DNA from 4 places in the Arthrobacter sp. FB24 genome. Region 1 is predicted to be linked to each of the others. Evidence: riboswitches for the same ligand, from Rfam matches in the RefSeq annotation. Region 1 holds a riboswitch; each other region holds the start of a gene.
The links. A riboswitch is a leader RNA that binds a small molecule or an ion and turns the genes downstream of it on or off. The one in region 1 is predicted to bind cyclic di-AMP.
Positions count from the first base shown of each region.

Region 2: it holds a riboswitch for cyclic di-AMP, as region 1 does, so the genes downstream of both, ARTH_RS03340 (hypothetical protein) here and ARTH_RS11815 (NlpC/P60 family protein) in region 1, are expected to answer to the same signal.
Region 3: it holds a riboswitch for cyclic di-AMP, as region 1 does, so the genes downstream of both, ARTH_RS04090 (C40 family peptidase) here and ARTH_RS11815 (NlpC/P60 family protein) in region 1, are expected to answer to the same signal.
Region 4: it holds a riboswitch for cyclic di-AMP, as region 1 does, so the genes downstream of both, ARTH_RS21395 (hypothetical protein) here and ARTH_RS11815 (NlpC/P60 family protein) in region 1, are expected to answer to the same signal.

Region 1 is NC_008541.1:2,623,443-2,627,965, reverse strand. It holds gene ARTH_RS11830 (hypothetical protein) at 1-97, opposite strand, end outside; gene ARTH_RS23145 (polysaccharide deacetylase family protein) at 123-1,625, opposite strand; cyclic di-AMP (ydaO/yuaA leader) riboswitch at 1,855-2,049, shown strand; gene ARTH_RS11815 (NlpC/P60 family protein) at 2,053-2,817, shown strand; gene ARTH_RS11810 (hypothetical protein) at 2,931-3,518, opposite strand; gene ARTH_RS11805 (DUF1918 domain-containing protein) at 3,710-3,901, shown strand; gene ARTH_RS11800 (cupin domain-containing protein) at 3,944-4,321, opposite strand.
Region 2 is NC_008541.1:693,828-698,350, forward strand. It holds gene ARTH_RS03330 (dolichyl-phosphate beta-glucosyltransferase) at 1-879, opposite strand, end outside; gene ARTH_RS03335 (hypothetical protein) at 1,029-1,493, opposite strand; gene ARTH_RS03340 (hypothetical protein) at 1,735-2,511, opposite strand; cyclic di-AMP (ydaO/yuaA leader) riboswitch at 2,511-2,685, opposite strand; gene ARTH_RS03345 (sensor histidine kinase) at 2,834-4,366, opposite strand; gene ARTH_RS03350 (response regulator transcription factor) at 4,370-4,523, opposite strand, start outside.
Region 3 is NC_008541.1:860,006-864,528, reverse strand. It holds gene mobA (molybdenum cofactor guanylyltransferase) at 1-496, opposite strand, end outside; gene ARTH_RS04100 (HNH endonuclease) at 542-1,042, opposite strand; gene ARTH_RS04095 (NlpC/P60 family protein) at 1,266-2,030, opposite strand; gene ARTH_RS04090 (C40 family peptidase) at 2,170-2,754, opposite strand; cyclic di-AMP (ydaO/yuaA leader) riboswitch at 2,915-3,092, opposite strand; gene ARTH_RS04085 (M23 family metallopeptidase) at 3,222-4,043, opposite strand; cyclic di-AMP (ydaO/yuaA leader) riboswitch at 4,047-4,281, opposite strand; gene ARTH_RS04080 (metal-dependent transcriptional regulator) at 4,401-4,523, opposite strand, start outside.
Region 4 is NC_008537.1:43,932-48,454, forward strand. It holds gene ARTH_RS21390 (VIT1/CCC1 transporter family protein) at 57-1,157, opposite strand; cyclic di-AMP (ydaO/yuaA leader) riboswitch at 1,874-2,033, shown strand; gene ARTH_RS21395 (hypothetical protein) at 2,040-2,822, shown strand; gene ARTH_RS21400 (hypothetical protein) at 3,430-3,798, shown strand; gene ARTH_RS21405 (hypothetical protein) at 4,365-4,523, opposite strand, start outside.

The sequences.
Region 1 (4,523 bases):
GTTCCTTGCCCTCGAGGATCAGGAGCTCCGTGTTGACGTCGAAATCCTCCGGCGGCTGATCGCTCAGCTGGCAGATCGCCACGCAATAGTGTTTCACCACGTATTCCGCTTCACGCGGGTTCTTACGCAGGGAAGGCGTTGTTGTAGCGGTACATGAAGGCCGCCATGGCGTCCCTGTTCACGGACTGGACGGGACGGAAGGTCCTGGTGCCGTTCCCTTCGACCCAGCCGGTGGAGATGTTCATCGACGCGAGCCAGTTGATTTCCTTGTAGAACTGCGTCTGCGGGACCACGTCAGTGAAGAGGGAGGCGCCCGGGGCGTTGTAGGCAGGGCTGCCGGCAAAGCGGTACATGAAGGCTGCCATCGCATCACGGTTCACGGTCTGCAGCGGCCGGTACGACTTGGCGCCGTTTCCTTCGTCCCAGCCGGTGGAAATGCCCTTCGAAGCGAGCCAGGCGATTTCCTTATAGAACTGCGTCTGCGGCGTCACATCGATAAACGGGGAGGTGCCCGGCGGTGTGTACGCCGGACTCCCGGCGAGTCGGTACATGAAGGCAGCCATGGCATCCCGGTTGACGGCGAGCGCCGGGCGATACGTGCTGGTGCCGTTGGCTTCAACCCAGCCAGTGGAAATCCCTTGCGAGGCGAGCCAGCTGATCTCCGTGTAGAACTGCGAGTTCGCGGGAACATCCGTAAACGAGCCCGCCGGCGAGGGTGACGGGGTCGGCGATGGTGACGGTGAAGGCGAGGGAGGCGGTGACGTCACGGGGGACTGGCCCAATGCCTGCGCCACTGTACGCACCGACGTCGTACCGTTTGCTGTCCGCGCGGCCAGCCACGTGACGAACTCTTTGAACAGCGCGGGGCTGATGGACAGCGACGGATCCGTTCCGTTCGCAATCTCGTGGAACGTCAGCTGCAGCCAGCCGCCGGTTGTCTCGGCGTTGGTGACTGTCGCCTGCAGGTCCGCCAGGGTCCATGTGGCGGCCACCTGGTCCGGCGCCTTGGTGACCATGGGTTCCTGCGGCGGGAGCGTCTCGGCGACAGGGCAGTCGGCGCAGCTGGCGGGAGAACGGATGTCGCCGAGGCCACGGGAACTGCTGTACCCGCAGCCGCTGACGGCGTTTTGGGCTGTCTGATTCACCGCCGCGAAGGGGTAGGCGAAGTTCCGGACGGTGAAGCCCCAGGCCTCGAGGGTCGACTTGCTGTTGCAGGCCTCCGCGCTGGCGGCCGCTGCGCTGAGCGTTGTCATGTCCGGGTGGGTCACGCTGTGGCCGCCGATCTCATTGCCGTCGGCCACGAGAGTGTTCAGGTTTGCCTGGGTGAGGAACCCGGACTGGCCCACGAAGGACGTGGTGATGAAGAAAGTTCCCACCAGTCCGTGGGCTTTCAGCTCCTGCGCCGCGGCCAACTGGCTGCCGAGGCCGTCGTCGAACGTCAGGCTGACGATGGTTGGCGCCGCAGCCTTCGAAGTACCGGCCACGCCCGCCACTGTGCTGACAGCAAGCAGCAGGGCACCCAGGACTGCAACCCAGCGCCTGCCGTGCCGGCCTTCGGCCAATGGTTCAGGGGGATCCGCCACGCAACGCGCGGGCTTGCGGACAGGCTGATTCGACCAACGCATGATGCCTCCAAGCGTGTGAGTCCCCCCGCAAGAACATGCACGTAGACTACGCCTCGCGGCGCCAAGGCAAAACACTCGACTTTGATTGCCGCAGTACCCAAGTACACAGCAGCCATCTGCATGCCGCCCTTGGTCCGGCAGCGCGTTACTCAAATGTGACATCGGCCGAGAGGCACGCGTACGGTGGAACGGTGCCGGTTATCTCAGATGCGGGCACTCCCGGGCGGATTGCCTAACCCTGCCGCGGTCCGGGATCCGATCGAAACCATCCGGCAGGGACGGGGAAACCACTTTTGGCCTGCAGGATTCTTGTGCAGGTCTTCGGGGTGAAGCCGCACGCCGTCCTCTGAGCGGATGGCAACTGCGGCCGGGTGTCTCCCATCCGAATCCGACAGCTAACCTCGCAGGCATCGGGAGAGGTTACTTCATGTCTTCACGCAAACTGCCCGCTCATCATCCGTCAACCGCGCCTGCAGGGCGCTCCGGGTTCCCAACGGCCCGCGGCAGGAGCAAGGTTGGCCGCCAGGCCGCGGTAATTGCGGCGGCTTCGGGCCTGGTCCTGTCCAGCGGGATGGCTGCGCAGGCCGCCGAGGCTCCCGCGGAACGCGACTCGGCACCGGCATCCGGCCTCGACGCCCAGGCCCAGGTGGGTGCCCCGCTCAGCGCGGACTCCCACGTCAGGATCAGCTTCGAGCGGCCGGACGTCAGCACCACCCCCGCTCCGGTCGAAGTGCCGGTTGCAGAGCCCGCCCCGGCAGAAGCGGCGGCCCCGGCGGCAGCTCCGGCACCGGCCGCGACACCGGCGGCCCCTGCCGTTTCCGTCCAGGTCCAGGCGGCTGCGCCCGCCCCTGCCCCGGCCCCGGCTGCCGGCGGCGTCAATGCCGCCATGGTTTCTGCCGCCTATGCCCAACTGGGCATCACCCAGGACTGCACCGCCATGGTGGAGAAGGCGCTTGGCTCCGCAGGCATTCCCGTCGGCGACCTGGGACCCATGCAGTTCATGAACTACGGCTCAGTGGTGGGGGAACCCCAGCCCGGCGACATGGTGGTGCAGTCCGGCCACGTGGGCATCTACGTCGGCGACGGACAGGTGATCAGCGGCGGCATGAACGGCGTCAACGCCACCGTCACGCACCCGTTGTCCTGGCTGACGGCCACCGGCGGCGTGACTTTCGTCCGCGCCGGAGCCTAGCCTTCCGTCCCGTTCTCGCCGGGGGCAGGGAACAGGATGACAGGCCGGTGATCTGCTGCCTTGGGGGCAGCCGGTCACCGGCCTTCCCCGTCGCCACGTATCCGCCCGGGGTTTCAGGGCGGGGATATCGCGATCTGAACCGTGCCCTCGCCCTCTGCGAATTTGATGCGAAGGACCGCATCGCGCGTGTCCGCCGGGATAGTGAAGCGGACATCGCCCGATTTGCTTGCATCGCCAGCCACCAGCTCGTTCAGGCCGGAATCGGGGGAGTGGCTCACCCCGCTCGCGTTCAGCCTGAATGTTGAGTCCCAGAAGTTGATGTCGTACCTGCCGTGGTTGGTGCATCTGAGCGTAAACGTCACCGCGATCTTGCCGGACACATCAGGGCGGGCACGGGCACCGAGAATTTCGTATTCGACGTCGGCAGCCCGGTAGCGGCGTTCGGCGGGCAGGGCCACGGCCCATTCCGGGCTGTTAGCGGCGCCGGACCCGGCACCCGACGGCGGCACGGTGCCGTCCGGTTGTGCGGACGCGCCGGCGGCGGAGGAGCCCGCCGTTGAAGCTGCGGGCTTGCCGGCGTCGAACATCCCAAGCTGCCCGAGGCCGAGCAGCAGCCCCGTCACAGCGGTGATAACCGCTGCGGCGGCGGTCAGCAGACCGGGCAGCGTAGCCCACCAGCTGGTCGGTTTCTCCTCCGCCATAGCAGCTCCCCCTCGGTCCCGTGCCAGGGTCAAGATCCGTTGTATCCCAATACTCCTGCCAGGCGGCCACCAGCGCCAGATGCCGGCCGGCGCCGCATAGGCCCCCGGCCGAAACCCCCGTCCTGCCAGTGCGGAACGGCCCTGTTATCCCTGCCCCGACACTCGTACTCTGGTTCTTGGAGGTGATTGCCATGAAGGCAACCCAGGGAGACCGGATCACTATCCGGGGCAAGACGGTCGGATCGGCGGAGCGGCACGGCCAGATCATTGAGGTCCACGGCGCTGACGGAGCGCCGCCCTACGTGGTGCGTTTCGACGACGGCCATGAAACCACGGTCATTCCCGGCGGGGATTTCGTTGTGGACAGGATCCACCCGCAGTAGGGAAGCTGCTGTGCACCTGGGCTGCCAGACGCCGCCTGGCCGCTATTCGGCGGCCTTGGCGAACACTGCGGCGCTGACGAACTCGATGCCCGTAAAGGGCTCGTCTCCCTCAACCCATGCATCATGCCCTGGCGGGATGCTGTAGGAGTCATCAGCGGCGATGGTGATCTGGCTGCCGTCAGAAGTCTGGACCGTGAGCTTGCCGGAAACGCAGAAACCAACGTGGCTGAGCTGGCACGAATCGGTCTGGACGACGGGCTTGATGCACTCGGACCAACGCCAGCCGGGTTCAAACTTGAATCTTCCGATGGTGTAGGCGTCGACGGATACAAGATCCACTTCCGTCTTGTCCGGGCGGCGCTTTTCGTCCGGAGAATTGTGCGACTTTACTGCGAGCTGAGCGACAACGTTCGTGGTCATGGCTCTCTCCATCAATCGGAGTTGCGGATGGGGCTGTCCGGACCCGCATGCGCGACCGGACAGCGGAGTCGGTTTGCCTGGTCTGAATCGATGCGGCGAACCGATGTAGTGATCGCTTTACGATGCTCAGCTTCCTCCGATCCGGGATCCTTGTCGAGACCCGGTGGCGGGCCGCAGCGGCCGCACCGCCGGCAGTTCGGGG
Region 2 (4,523 bases), 1.9 Mb from region 1:
AACCGGAATGCGGCCGGCCGCCAGGTCGCGGCTGAGGCGGCCCATGCCGCGAAGATCGGCGAGCGCGGTCTGGAAAAGGTCCACACCGGCGTCGCCACCGTCGGTCCAGTCCACCGGGACCTCGTGTACGCGGAGTCCGCATCTTTCGGCCAAGACCAGCAGTTCGGTGTCAAAGAACCATGCGGTGTCGGCCGTGTGCGGCAGGATGTGCCGGGCAACATCTGCACGGATAGCCTTGAAGCCGCACTGCGCATCGCTGAAACGCGCACCCATCAGCGTATGCAGCAGAAAGTTGTAGCAGCGGGAGATGAATCCCCGCCACGGTCCGCGGACAACACAAGAAGATCGTGCCAGCCGCGACCCGATCGCCAGGTCCGAGTGTCCGGAAAGAAGCGGGGCGACCAGGGGAGCGAGCGCAGCGAGGTCGGTGGAAAGACTCACGTCCATGTAGGCCAGGACGGGTGACGGCGAGGCCAGCCACACGGTGCGGAGCGCGTTGCCGCGTCCTTTGGAGGTTAGCCGGACCACCGTGACCTCGCGTAGTTCCCGGGCCACTCGCTCGGCGGCCTTGAGCGTGCCGTCGGTGCTGGAATTATCCGCCACCGTAATCCGGAACGGGTAGGGAAACGTGCCGGCCAGATACCAGTGGAGTTGGCGAAGGGACTGCTCCAGGCCCTGTTCCTCGTTGTAGACCGGGATGACTACATCCAGGACGGGCGCAGCGGTTCCTGTCACGCCCGTCATCCGCGTATCTGTGGGGGCCCGGCGGACGTGACCCGGCCGGAGGAACGTCGGATCGGGAGGACCCGGCCTGGGGTCGACGGCGGCCTGCGGTTGCGGGTGCAGCGGGGTTCCCGTGGCCAGGTCTGTGAGCGTCATGGTTCAACTATGGCGCCGCCGCATATGAAGAATTTAGGCCGAAGCTGTGCAGCTGCTGTGGGCCTTGCCGGGTGCGGATAAGGGCAAGGGAAACGGCGACAGTGCGCCCGCCGTCTTTGGTGGGAGCACCGCCGCCGCGGTTGGGTGCGTTATGGGCCCAAAAGGTCGCAAACGTTGGTTGCAGTGCCGGATCCTGAGAATCTCCGCAATTCGTTGCCTTGGGAGTCCACAGAGAAATTGACATTCCCCCGCGTGAGGAAAAGCCCGGCAGGAGAGGGGAGCTGAAGGAGGTTGTTGCCGGTGGCCTTCACTTCGATCACGTTTTCGCTTGGAAACGAAAAGAAGAGGACGCCCGTGATGACCAGCTTCAGGGGCTTTCCGTTCGGCCCCGTCAGGGTTACCTTCAGCGCCGGGGAAGTGCTGATGACGTCCCCGGAGGGAGTCGTGATGTTCTTGGCCTTGCCGGTGACTTCACCGGTGACAGGAAATCCGCAGCTAGTGAAAGTGGCGGGTCCGTCCACGGTGATCGGCGGGCCCGAAGGGGCGGCGGCGGCCGGAGCGGCGGCCGCGAAGATTGAGGCCAGGACGGCCGTCGGAACTAACCATTTTTTCATTGTTGTGCTCCCTGCATCTTGATGACGGCGCTGGGGCCGGCAGCCGCTGGGAAGACAATTGAAAGCGGCGGCGACCAACAGTCACTCGTCGACCTTGTGAAAACCTTGTGGCCCCGAAACGGAGCGCGAAGGTCCCCGGGGGTCCAGGAGGAAGCAAACAGCCAAGACGGCCGGGGCCCCGAATCCAAGCATGGATTCGGGGCCTCCGGCGTTGCGAACCAAGGTGGCTACAGGTGCCGGTCTAGTACCAGTTGTTGGCGTAGTGGAAGTCCAGGGCGCCGCAGGGGGAGCCGTACCGTTCCTTCACGTAGTTCAAGCCCCAGTTGATCTGGGTGCGGAAGTTGGTCAGGTAGTCGGACCCGGCGCTGGCCATCTTTTCGGCCGGCAGCGACTGGACAATGCCGTACGCGCCGCTGCTGGCGTTCGTGGCAGTGGTCTTCCAATCCGATTCCTTGGTCCACAGCGTGGTGAGGCACTGCATCTGGTCAGCCGCCCAGCCGTACGTTCCAAGCTGGGAGGCTGCATACGCCTGGGCAGCTGCGGGATCGTCCACGGCTACGGGCGGCGCCGGGGCAGGAGCCGGTTGGGGAGCCGCGGCAGGTGCAGGAGCGGGGGCGGCTGCAGGCGCTTCCGGTGCCGTCTCCTCCGACGGCTTCTCACCGGACGACTGCGCGTTCACGCTGACGGAGGACGGCGCGGGCATGGCGGAAACGAGGATTTTTTCGAACGCGAGCTTCGATTCGGCGTCGGCAGTAGTTGCGGCGCTCCCTGCGCCCGTTGCCGATGTTGCAGGGCCGACGGGTTCGGAAGCCTGGCCGGCGGCGCCGACACCAATCAGCACGGCGCAAGCGGTGGTTACTACTGCGGCCCGGCGGCCGGAGCCCTGCAGGCTGGCAGCGAACCGGGACAGCGGGGACACCTTGGCGGCTGCTTCGGCGCGGTGGCGTGAGCGTTGCGCAGGCGCTGCGGACTTGCGGGAAGCGGGCTCAGGACGTACTTCTGGCGTGGATTTAGTCATGGTTGCCTCTCGATGCCGGCGGAGTTAGCTGTCGGGTTCGGATGAGGTCATCCGGCCGCACGGAACTTCACGTGTCGGCTTCACCCCAAGGGCGGCTATGCAGAATGCCCGGAGACCTGGGTCCCCCGCCTCTGCCTGATCATGAGGAAATCCGGGTAGCGGCAGAGTTTGGCGTCCATCCGGATATGCGGCCGGAACGGTGGCCGCACTCTAAAAACCGTACAGGAGTCCGGCGCTTAAGTCACATTTCGGTAACGAGGGTCACGATGGCGGCGCGTTGGCTTGCGGGATCGCCGAAGCCGGAAGCGGGTTTGCGGTGCCGCTAGGCTTCCGGTAATTCTCCCGGGAGCCGCAGGGCAAACTCGGTGCGTCCCGGGCGTGAATTGACCTCCACGGTTCCGCCGTGCGCCTCCACGATCGACTGCACGATCGACAGGCCCAGGCCACTCGTGCCCTCGGCAGCCGCAGCGCGCGTGCCGCCGGAACCAGAAGCAGAACCTCCCGGACTGGTTCGCGCCGCATCCGCCCGGGCAAAGCGGGCGAAAACCCGGTCCACAAACTCCGGCGGGATCCCGGCACCGTTGTCCGTTACGGTCACCACGGCGCTGCCGTCGGCTGACCGCATCACTCCGGTGACCACGGTAGTGCCCGGTTCCGTGTGCTTGCGGGCATTGGAGAGCAGGTTGGCGATCACCTGGTGCAGCTGCCTGGCATCCCCGCGGACCACCACGGGCTCTTCCGGAAGCTCCAGCTGCCAGATGCGGTCCGGTGCCATGACCTTCTCGTCGCTGACGGTTTCCACCGCAAGCTGCGTCAGGTCCACATCGCTGATCTTTAGCGGCTGGCCTTCGTCCAACCGGGCCAACAGCAGGAGGTCCTCCACAAGGGTGGTCATCCGTTCAGACTGGCTCTGCACCCTGGCCAGCGACTTCTGGCCGTCCGGGGTGAAGTCCTCGGTCATGCGCATGAGTTCCGTGTAGCCGCGAATGGCGGTGAGCGGCGTGCGCAGCTCGTGCGATGCGTCGGCCACGAACTGGCGCACCTTGGTTTCGCTCTGCTGGCGGGCTTCCAGCGCTTTGGAGACGTTATCCAGCATGAGGTTGAGGGCATGTCCCACACTGCCCACTTCGGTTCCGGGGTGCGCGTTCGACGGCGGCACGCGGACTGCGAGGGCCACCTCGCCGGCGTCGAGCGGCAATTTCGAAACCTGCGTGGCGACTTCGGACAGTTGCTCGAGGGGTTTCATGGTGCGACGGATCAGCACCGTTCCGGCAAGGCCGATCAGGATCAGGCCGCCCATCGACACGATCACCATCGTCCATACCAAAGAGTTGAGCGTGTTCTGTTTTTCGTTCAGGGGGAGTCCGGTGACAATCACGTCCCCGTATGGCGCCTGGACCGCCACCAGGCGGTAAGAGCCGGTGGACAGTGCCCGGTCGACGGGCGTTCCGTCGTGCTGGAGTGCCAAAAGAATCTGGTTATCCTCGGGGGAGAGGGACGCCACGGTGGCGTCTTTGGCGAGGAACCCGGCGCTGCTGACAGTCCCGTTATCTATGCGCGCGATGAGCGTCCCGACGCCCTGGCCCGGGCCTTCGAACCCGTCCTGCCTGCCGGACGGGTTGCTGGGCCGTGGCCGTCCTGCCTCGTTCGACAGCCGCGAGGCCTGCCCCAGCCGTTCATCGAGCTGCCTGGTCAGGAAGGAATCCATGGAGGCATAGCTGAACAGGCCGATCGCGCCGCAGATGGCCACAAGGAGTGCCATGGCCACCAGTACCAGCCGGGTGCGCAGGTGCCAGGTCGACGGATCAAGCCAGCGGCGGCGGTCTTTGCGGGTTTCGCCGGAGAGTGTGGGCACCGCTCAATCCGCCGGTTTGATGACGTATCCCGCGCCGCGGACGGTGTGGATCATGGGCGGGTGGACGGCATCCACCTTTTTTCGCAGGTAGGAAATGTAGAGCTCCACGATGTTGGCCTGGCCACCGAAGTCGTAGTCCCATACGCGGTCCAGGATC
Region 3 (4,523 bases), 1.8 Mb from region 1:
AAGCTCCTGCAAGCCCCCCGCTCCTGTCCATTTCGTCTACGGAACGTTGTAGCGCGGCTGTGCCATAAAGGCCTGCGAGGGGTTGTTTGCAGCCGTCAGGGGAAATGGACATGACACCATCCGGCCCCGTGGGGTCCGGGCCATGGTCCGTAAGGGCGGCCCTAAGGGCGGCAACCGCCTGATCCGCCTTGGGCATGTCGCAGGCCAGAATCAGCGTCATCGCGGCCCGGAGCGGACCGCGCGCCCGTTCCAGTGCCGCCAGACCCGCAGCAATAGCCGCGGCAGGTCCCGAAAAGGCAGGCTCCTCGCGGCAGGACAGGACACCGGCAGGCAGTTCGCCGGGATCCGGGCCGACGACCACGGCGGCGCCAGCTCCGGCAGCCGCCGAAAGCGACCGCGACAGGAGGGTGGCGCCGTCGTACATCAGCTGGGACTTGGGCACGCCACCCAGCCGCGATGACCGGCCGCCCGCCAGGATTAAGGCATCAAACTCCACAAGGCAAGCCTAGCCATTGAGGCGGGTCTGCGCAGGGGTGACGCCTCAGGCGGCGGATTCTGGCAGAAGGAAAGGGTCCCAAGCGGGGGTGGGCTTTTCCAGCTCCTTGATCTGCCAGATGGTGCCGTGCGGAGGCGCGGGCACGAACCTGAGCTTCCAGCCCATCTCGGCCGGCGTGTGGTCGCCCTTCACGTTATTGCACCGAAGGCAGGCGGCCACAAGATTTTCCCAGGAGTCCGCACCGCCCCTCGATTTCGGGTGGACGTGGTCAATGGTGTGTGCTGCCTTACCGCAGTAGGCGCAGCGGTGGGCGTCACGGCGCAGGACGCCCCGGCGGCTCACCGCGGTGGTTGTGTTGTACCGCGGCCGGATGTAACGGTTCAGGAGAATCACGGACGGGCGGCCCAGAATCTCCTGCGGCCCGACGACAGGATCGTCGCCCTCGGCCACTACGCTAGCTTTTCCGGTCAGCACAAGAACCAGCGCCCGGCGGAAGGTTACAACCGCCAGCGGTTCATATCCAGCATTAAGAACGAGAGTGCGCATGCACATACCTCTTCACGGCCGCACCCGTCAGGGGCTCGAGGGCCGGCTGCCCTCTGCTTGTCCGGGCTATGGATCGACAACACAAGAGTAAACACTCAAGTGGCCGATCACCGAATCGGTCCTTTACCATACACCCCGTGTCGGCAAAAATTCACCTGCCGGAAACGCAGAAGAACCCCTGCCCGGAGGCAGGGGTTCTTCCGGCAAGCGTCAGCTGGAGGCTTTAGCCGCCAACGCGGATGAAGACCGGGCCGGAGCCGACGTTGACGCTGAACAGGGAGGTGGTTCCACCGTTCCAGCCACCGTGCACGGCCTGGCCGTTGCCGACGTATACAGCGATGTGGGCCATGCCCATGCCGCCGTTCTCGTAGTATGCGAGGTCGCCCGGCTGTGCCTCGGCTGCACTCACGGTGCGGCCCAGGGAAAGGTAACCGGCCGGCCAGCCGTGGTAGTTGATGCCTACGGCTGCAAGCGCGTTGGTGGCGAGGGCCGTGCAGTCCTGGGCAACACCGAGCTGGGCGTAAGCCGCAGCTGCGATCGAGGCGCCGTTTCCGCTGGCAGCAGCGGGGGCCGCCGGGGCCGCCGGCGCTGCCGGGGCGGATACGGTCTCTGCAACGGCAGCCGGAGCGGCCGCGGGAGCAGCTTCCTGGACCTCAACAACCGGCTTCGGAGCCTCAACGACCGGAGCCGGGGAGGTGGAAACAGCCGGCTTCTCGAAGGAGATGGCGATGCTGGATGCAGCCGAGATGTTGGCCGGAGCGGAAGACTGGACTTCCAGGGTGGAAGCAGAGGTTGCTTCGCGCTGAACATTGGTGTCGGCAGCGTTGGCTGCGATACCGCTCGTCAGGACCAGACCGGAGGCAGCAGCGATAACCGCAGCCTGACGGCCCATGCCACCGGCGTTGTCGCCGACGGCCTTGGCAATGACAGCAAGCGAGTTGGTCTTAGTAACCTCGGCGCGATGCCGTGCGATGGCACGTGTAGTCATTAGTTCTCTCTTTCGTTTTCCTCAGACTGCATGGCAGGCCGCGGTTTTTGGACGCTCCGGCATCTTGGGGGTAAGCCGGAACGGCCCGAACAGGGTTTTTAGCGAAGAACGCGCGCTTCAGCGAAGGGAAGCGCGTGTTTTAGCGAAGCGTGTAGAACGCAGAAGTGCCCGTGGCGGACACAGCGTGCAGGAGAGTGCCCTGCGAGGGGTTGAGCGCGCTGATCATCATGCCGTTGCCGACGTAGATGCCAACGTGGGCGCCGCCGTTTTGCATGACAAGATCGCCCGGCGCCGGTGTGGCGGTAGGCGTCATGGCTGTCCATGCGTTGGTGCGGGGGATGCTGATGCCGGCCTGCGCGTAAACCCACTGGGTGAAGCCTGAGCAGTCCCAACCGCTGGGAGTGGTGCCGCCCCAGACGTACGGGCTGCCGATACCGGTGTAAGCGATAGCAGCGAGGCCCGATGCTGCTGCGGAAGATGCGGCGTCAGCAAGCTTGCTTGCCTTGGCCTCTCCGGCAGCCTCAGTGGAGGTCTCGCTGGCGTCCGTACCGGTGGACTGTGCCCGAACGGTTTCAACCTTGGGCGCTGCCTTCGTGGTCACTGCCGGACGCTCGAAGAAAACAGTCGCTGTCGGTTCTGCAGTTACGGTCAGCTGGGCCGACTGTGAGCCGGACTCCGTCGAAGCGGAAACGCCCAGGTTGGTATCGGCGGCGTTTGCCGGCATCCCAACACTGAGGATCAGTCCGGAAGCAGCTGCAATGACAGCCGCCTGGCGACCTACGGTCCCGGCGTTGGCAGTAACAGCCCTGGACACGGAGTTCAACGGGTTCGTACGAACCGTTTGCGCGCGGTGGCGCGCAGAATTGTGACGTGTAGACACGAAGGTAGCCTCTCCCAATGCCTACGAGGTGAGCTGTCGGATTCGGATGGGAGTCACCCGGCCGCTCGGCTTCCTGGGAAGCGTTGCGACTTAACCCCAAGGTCTTCTTGCGAAGACCAAAATTGGTTCCCCCGCCTCTGCCAGACGATGTAATGCGAACGGACCTTGAGCGGTGGCAGAGTTAGGCAATCCACTCAAGAGCGCCAACTTCGGAAAAGTTGGCGTGCTCTAAACGGTACAGGAATTCCGAACGAATGTCACATTCAGGTCACGGCATGTCACAGGGATGCGAGAGTGACCCATCGTTTGGATCAGAGCCAGCCGAGCGGGTCGACGACTTCGCCGTTGACCATCACTTCGAAATGGAGGTGGCAGCCGGTGGAGGCGCCGGTGGTCCCGCTGAGCGCCACCACATCGCCGCGGTTGACCTTCTGGCCGACCTGGACACTGGACGACGAGAGGTGGTTGTACGTGGTTTCCAGGCCGTTGCCGTGGTCAATCACCACACGGTTTCCACCGCCGTAGGGGTGCCAGCCGGAGAAGGTCACGGTTCCGCTGGCGGCAGCAAAAACGCTCGTGCCGCACTGGGCCGCGTAGTCCTGGCCGCGGTGGAACTCGCCGGCTCCGCCCGTGATCGGGCTGACCCGGAAGCCGAAAGGTGATGCGGTGACCATCTGTTCCAGCGGCGCGCCCAGGCTGCCGGTGGATGCCGCGCGGGTGATGGTTCCGGCTGACTGCGCGCTCAGCAACTGCTTGAGCTTGCCGTCCGGATCCCCCTTGGTGGCTACGGTGGTCCGGTTGAAATCGATCTTGGCGCTGGCGGCCGCGGAGACCTCCGGCTGGGCCGCGACTGATGCGGCGGCGGTATTCGCCGTGTCTGACGTGGCGACCATGGGGCTGGTTGACGGGACGGTCACGGTGAGGACCAGTCCGGTGGCGGCTAGCGCAATGCCTGCCTTCTGACCCACGCCGCTCGCCGAGGCGAAGTCCGTCACCTGGCTGAACAGGCTCCGGCGCCGGCGCGCATCACGGTGTGCGTCGCGCGGCCTGACCGTCATTACGGCTTCGGCCACGGGGTACTCCGAAGCGGGACCGGTCGCCCTGCGGCGGCCCCTGACGGTCTGCGTGGTCAAGAATTATCCTCTCTGGGAAGCCTGCGGAGTTAGCTGTCGGATTCGGGTCAGAGAGATCAAAGACCCGGTCCGCCAATGCAAGGCATCCGACACAGGGGTATCCCAAAGGAATCCTTCGTCGGAGGTGCTTTGCCGCTGACGGACTTCACCCCAAGGCCGTCTTGCAACGGCCGGTTGTGGTTCCCCCGCCTCTGCCAGGAGGTGATTCGTACCGTGATCCGCTGGCAGAGCTCGGCTTCGGATCAGGTAACGCTTTAGTATCGGCGCTAGTCCTCAACTATAGGTGATTAATCAGCGCGGTAATAATTCCGTTATCTGCGTCTCAGTGCGTTGTAGGTGGTCCTACAAGGTGCGCGGTTAGCGGACCGTAACAAATACGTGGGCTGCCACTTCGGGCGGCAGCTCCAGTGCACCTTCGATCTCGGGTACGCGCACCGAGATGTACTCCCCCACGCGCTCCAAAGACAGGGATGCCCCCGG
Region 4 (4,523 bases), on a different replicon from region 1:
GGTTAGGAGCCCTGACAGTCCGGCCGTCCGACGGCTGCCCCTCCCTGCCGTGCCACCTAGGCCGTGCTGGTTCCGAACAGCATTCCCAGCAGATACGTCACGGCTGCAGCGCCATAGCCGATTCCGAGTTGGCGCAGTGCCATTTTCAATGGAGCCCCGCCGGAGAGCAGCGCCACAATGGCGCCGGTGGTCAGCAGGGCCAGACCGACGATGATGCCGGCGACGATCAGTGCGGTGATGCCCTGGAGCCCGAACAGGTACGGGAGTACGGGCAGAATGGCGCCGGAGGCGAAGAACAGGAAGCTGGAGGTGGCCGCGCCCAGCCCGGTGCCGACGGCTTCGTGCTTGTCGTGGTCGGGGGGTGTCGCCACGGGTTTCTCGTGGGGGTTTTCCAGCGTCTTGACGGCCTTTGCGTTTGCTTCCTCTTCTGCCATTCCCCGCGCACGGTACAGGAGGGCCAGTTCGTTGGCGTCGACGTTCAGGTAGGGAAGCCGGGCGTGGGCGTCCTCGTTCGGGGTGGAGGCTTCGAGGAGTTCGCGCTGGGAGCGGACGGAAACGTATTCCCCGGCACCCATGGACAGGGCGCCGGCGAGCAGCCCTGCCACGCCACTGAGCAGGACCACGCCATTGGACGCGCCGCTGGCACTGATGCCCATCACGAGGGAGAGGTTGCTGACCAGCCCGTCGTTGGCGCCGAAGACGGCGGCACGGAAGCTCCCCGAGAGCCTGTTACGCCCCCTGGTGGCCAAGGCGCGGACGATTTCCTCGTGGATTTGTTCGTCGGCCGCCATGGTGTCGGTGGCGTGGACATCGCCTGTGTACGGGGAACGCGCCTCGGCGCGCTGGGCCAGGGCGAGGACGAACACGGATCCGAAGTGGCGGGCCAGGAAGCCGACGAACCGGGTGCGGAGGCTTCCCTGGCGCGGCTTGCCGACCTGGTCTCCGAGCATGTCCAGCCAGTGCTGTTCGTGGCGGGACTCGGCCTCGGCCAGGGCCAGCAGTATCTCGCGCTCCTCCCCGGTCCGGCGGCCGGCAAGGTCCCGGTACACGGCCGCTTCGGCCCGTTCGTCGGCCAGATACTGGCGCCAGCGGCGCAGGTCCGCGTGGCTGGCGCTCCGGGAGGGGGCTGCTGTGTCTGTCTGGGGCAGGTTGTTCATGGTCATCCTCAAGGCAATACCCTGGACCGGACCCGCTTGGTTTTAAGGGAACCCCGGTCAGAGTGGTGTCTGACCGAAGGTCTCGCTCGCCCGGGTCCTACAAGGCCCGGGTGGCGCACCGGGCATCCTGTTGGAGGATGCCAGTATGTCGATGCGCCGCTGCGTCCGCGGCACGCGGACGGTGGGAACTACTCCCCTTCGATAAGACAAGTCTTCCATATATTCGAAGTCACTGCATGCGTTTGCATGTTTTTCGGATTGCCGAATCTTCATCTCCTGGAAGGCCTCCAGGCGTCATTTCGGTGTGCCGCGGGATTCTTTAGCGCCAGGCGACTGCGGAAAGTGACCGCTAGCCTTACCTGCGTCCGTCGTCGCCGCACGTGGAGGCACTTTTGCCACGACATGAGGACGGTCCGGTTGGTTGGCCTTCCGCGGGTGCAAACAGCGGGGGAGTGCGCGGCTTTGAGTGGCCGGGTTTCGCGGAAGCTAGACACCTCTCTGTCAACAAATGCAAGTCCCTGCAGGCGGCCCGGAGACTTGGAAAGAAGCTTGGGCCGGCCGCCTTTTCTGCTCGCCTGCACCTGGGGGCTGTGACATTTATCCCGTGGCGTTATCAGAATGTGACAATCCTCTCTTACTTAGGGTACGGTCGATTCCGTGCCGGTTCTCTCCAGGGGCGGCACTCCCGGGTCGATTGCCTAACTCTGCCGCTGCCGGGGATCCGTTCGCAGAATTCGTCCGGCAGAGACGGGGAAACCACGTTTGGCCTGGTCCAGGCCTTGGGGTGAAGCCGCGCTACTGCATCTGCAGGAGTTGCGGCCGGGTGACTCCCATCCGAATCCGACAGCTAACCCCGCAGGCATTGGGAGAGGCTACTTTGTCATGTCCACACGCGTTCATGGCCGCCGTCGCGCGGTTACCGTTCACACCAGTCCGCTCGCGAAGATTTCCAAGTCTGCCGCAGACAACTTTGGCGGAGCGGGACGGCAGGCCGCCGTCATCGCCGTTGCTTCAGGCCTCGTTTTATCCAGTGGTATCGCTGCCCAGGCCGCAGAGGCTCCGGCCCAGCAGGACGCGACACTGCCCTCCACGCAGGAAGTGACCGCCCAGGCGTCCGCTCCGCTCAGCGCCGACGCCAGCGTTCGGATATCCTTCGAACGCCCGGCCGTCACCACTACCCCCGCACCGGTCATCGAAGCGCCGGCGGCTGTCGAAATCCCTCAGCCCACACCGGTGGCCAAGACACCGGTGGCCAAGACGCCGGCGGCCCAGTCACCGGTCGCAGCGCCCAAGGTCACCGTTCAGGCGGCCCCGGCGCCGGCCGCTGCCCCTCAGGCAGCGGGCGGAGTCAACGCCACCATGCTTTCGGCCGCGTACGCGCAGCTGGGCCTCATCCAGGACTGCACGCGCCTCGTCGAAAAGGCCTTGGGCGCAGCAGGCATCCCTGTCGGCGACATTGGCCCCATGGCGTTCATGAAATACGGCAAGACTGTCGGCACCCCGGCCCCGGGTGACATGGTTGTTCAGTCCGGACACGTTGGAATCTACGCAGGCAACGGCCAGGTGATCAGCTCGGGCATGAACGGCAAGAACCAGACAGTGGTTCATCCGCTGTCGTGGTTGACCGCAACGGGGCCCGTTACGTTCGTACGCGCCGGCGCTTAGTAACACCCGCGCCCACGGCCGGTGAGGTGCTGCCTTGGGGGTAGCGCGTCACCGGCCGTTGGCATATCGCCCTCCGGTTGATAAAGGCCCGCCGCCGGTGCGGGGACGGTGCCAAAGCTACGGACGGCCCGGACGCCGTTGCCGAAATCCCGCACTGCAGATTTGGATGGCGATTGTTGTTGGTACGCAATGCGGTTCCATGTCTGATTCACGGCCAGGACGACGCCGATCATGTCCTCGGTCCCGTGGCCAGCTGGGCGACCGAGTTCGTACTGGGGTGGCGAAGCAGTCACTGTAGCTGTATCCGACGGCCCAGAACGACGTCAACAAATTCTAGACCTGGATTTCACCATCGCAGTCGAGCTACGCCGGCCCTGGCCGGAGTATCCTTCGGCGCATTCGATCAGATCCCTCTCCGCACTGGCCACCAGATGCCGTAGGAGGATCATGATGTGGCATCGGCAGGAGTCCTTTGCGCGCTGGATTGCCTGCGTCCTCAAATGAATGAAGCCCAGCCGGCCGGTGCAGCGCCTCAGTCAGCGTCCGCCCGCCAGCGCGCGGGAGCCTCAAGGAACGCGTCTACGCCATCTTCACCAGACTGGCTGTCGTGCTGGCGCTCCGCAGCCACGCGGACCAGACCACGCCCGGTGCGGCGGCGGCGACCCTCAGCATCGTGGTGATCTGCTCCCTGCTCGGGATCTTTGTCGCCGATCTCCTGAGCCTCCTGACGGTGCATTCGAGGCTCCCCTCCGGTGAGGAACTGCGCCATATGATCGCGTTCGGGGTGGAGGGTCCTGGTCCTGGTCCTGCTCCTGCTGGCCGCGGCCGGCCTCGGGTTCATGTCACGGCTGTAGCGCTCGGGTGGGCGGTAGGGGTGCTCGTGGTCTCGCTCGCCGTCGTGGGGTTCCTCGCGATCCGGCGCTTCGAGATCCCGTTGCATCACAAAGTCGTCATCATGCTGGCCGAGGTTGCGTAGCCTCTTGATGATCGGCCTTGAACTGCTGGCCCACAACCTCTAATTGCGGCCGCACACGGCGTTGCATACGCGCACCGGAAACTCCTCCGCAAGCGGGGTCAGGTTCGTCCCGACGCGTCGGGGAGAACGGAAGCGGCCCACGGCCGGCGCCGCAATCACATCATGCGAAGACGGACGGCACGGTATTGCCAGAATTTAGCTGAAGCGGAACCGGTCCAGACAGAGGCTCCGGAAGGCAAATGGCGTCACTGGTCGGTGAAAAAGCCACACCGGCTGCCCAACTGAGGGCAGACCAACCGAAGGCAGGCGGGGCCCGCCGCGGCCAACGCCCGCAAGTGCGCCCGCGGCTGGACGGCTCTGACCTCCCTGCCGGGCGCGCATGCAATCGACCAGGCTCTCTGAACGCTAGCGAAGCGAACTTTGCCGGACCGTCACTTGCGGTTCGGCGCGCTGTGGTCCGACGGGCGCCGGGACGCAGGGCACGCAACGGGTCGTCGCTCTGCGCCTTCAGTTCCTTGGTGAGCTTGCTGAGCGGGCGGATAAGTGGCATCAGCCCAACGTTCCGTTCACCGTGTCCGGCGTCGGGCTGCGACGGCGTCGATCACGAGGGCGAGCATGAGCAGGAACGCCACCGGCAGCCCGTAGAGGGCTGCGGAGGTGATCCACGCAGGAGAAACAGTGTTATTGAAGGCCATGGCCATAACAGCGCCGACGGAAGCCAGGGA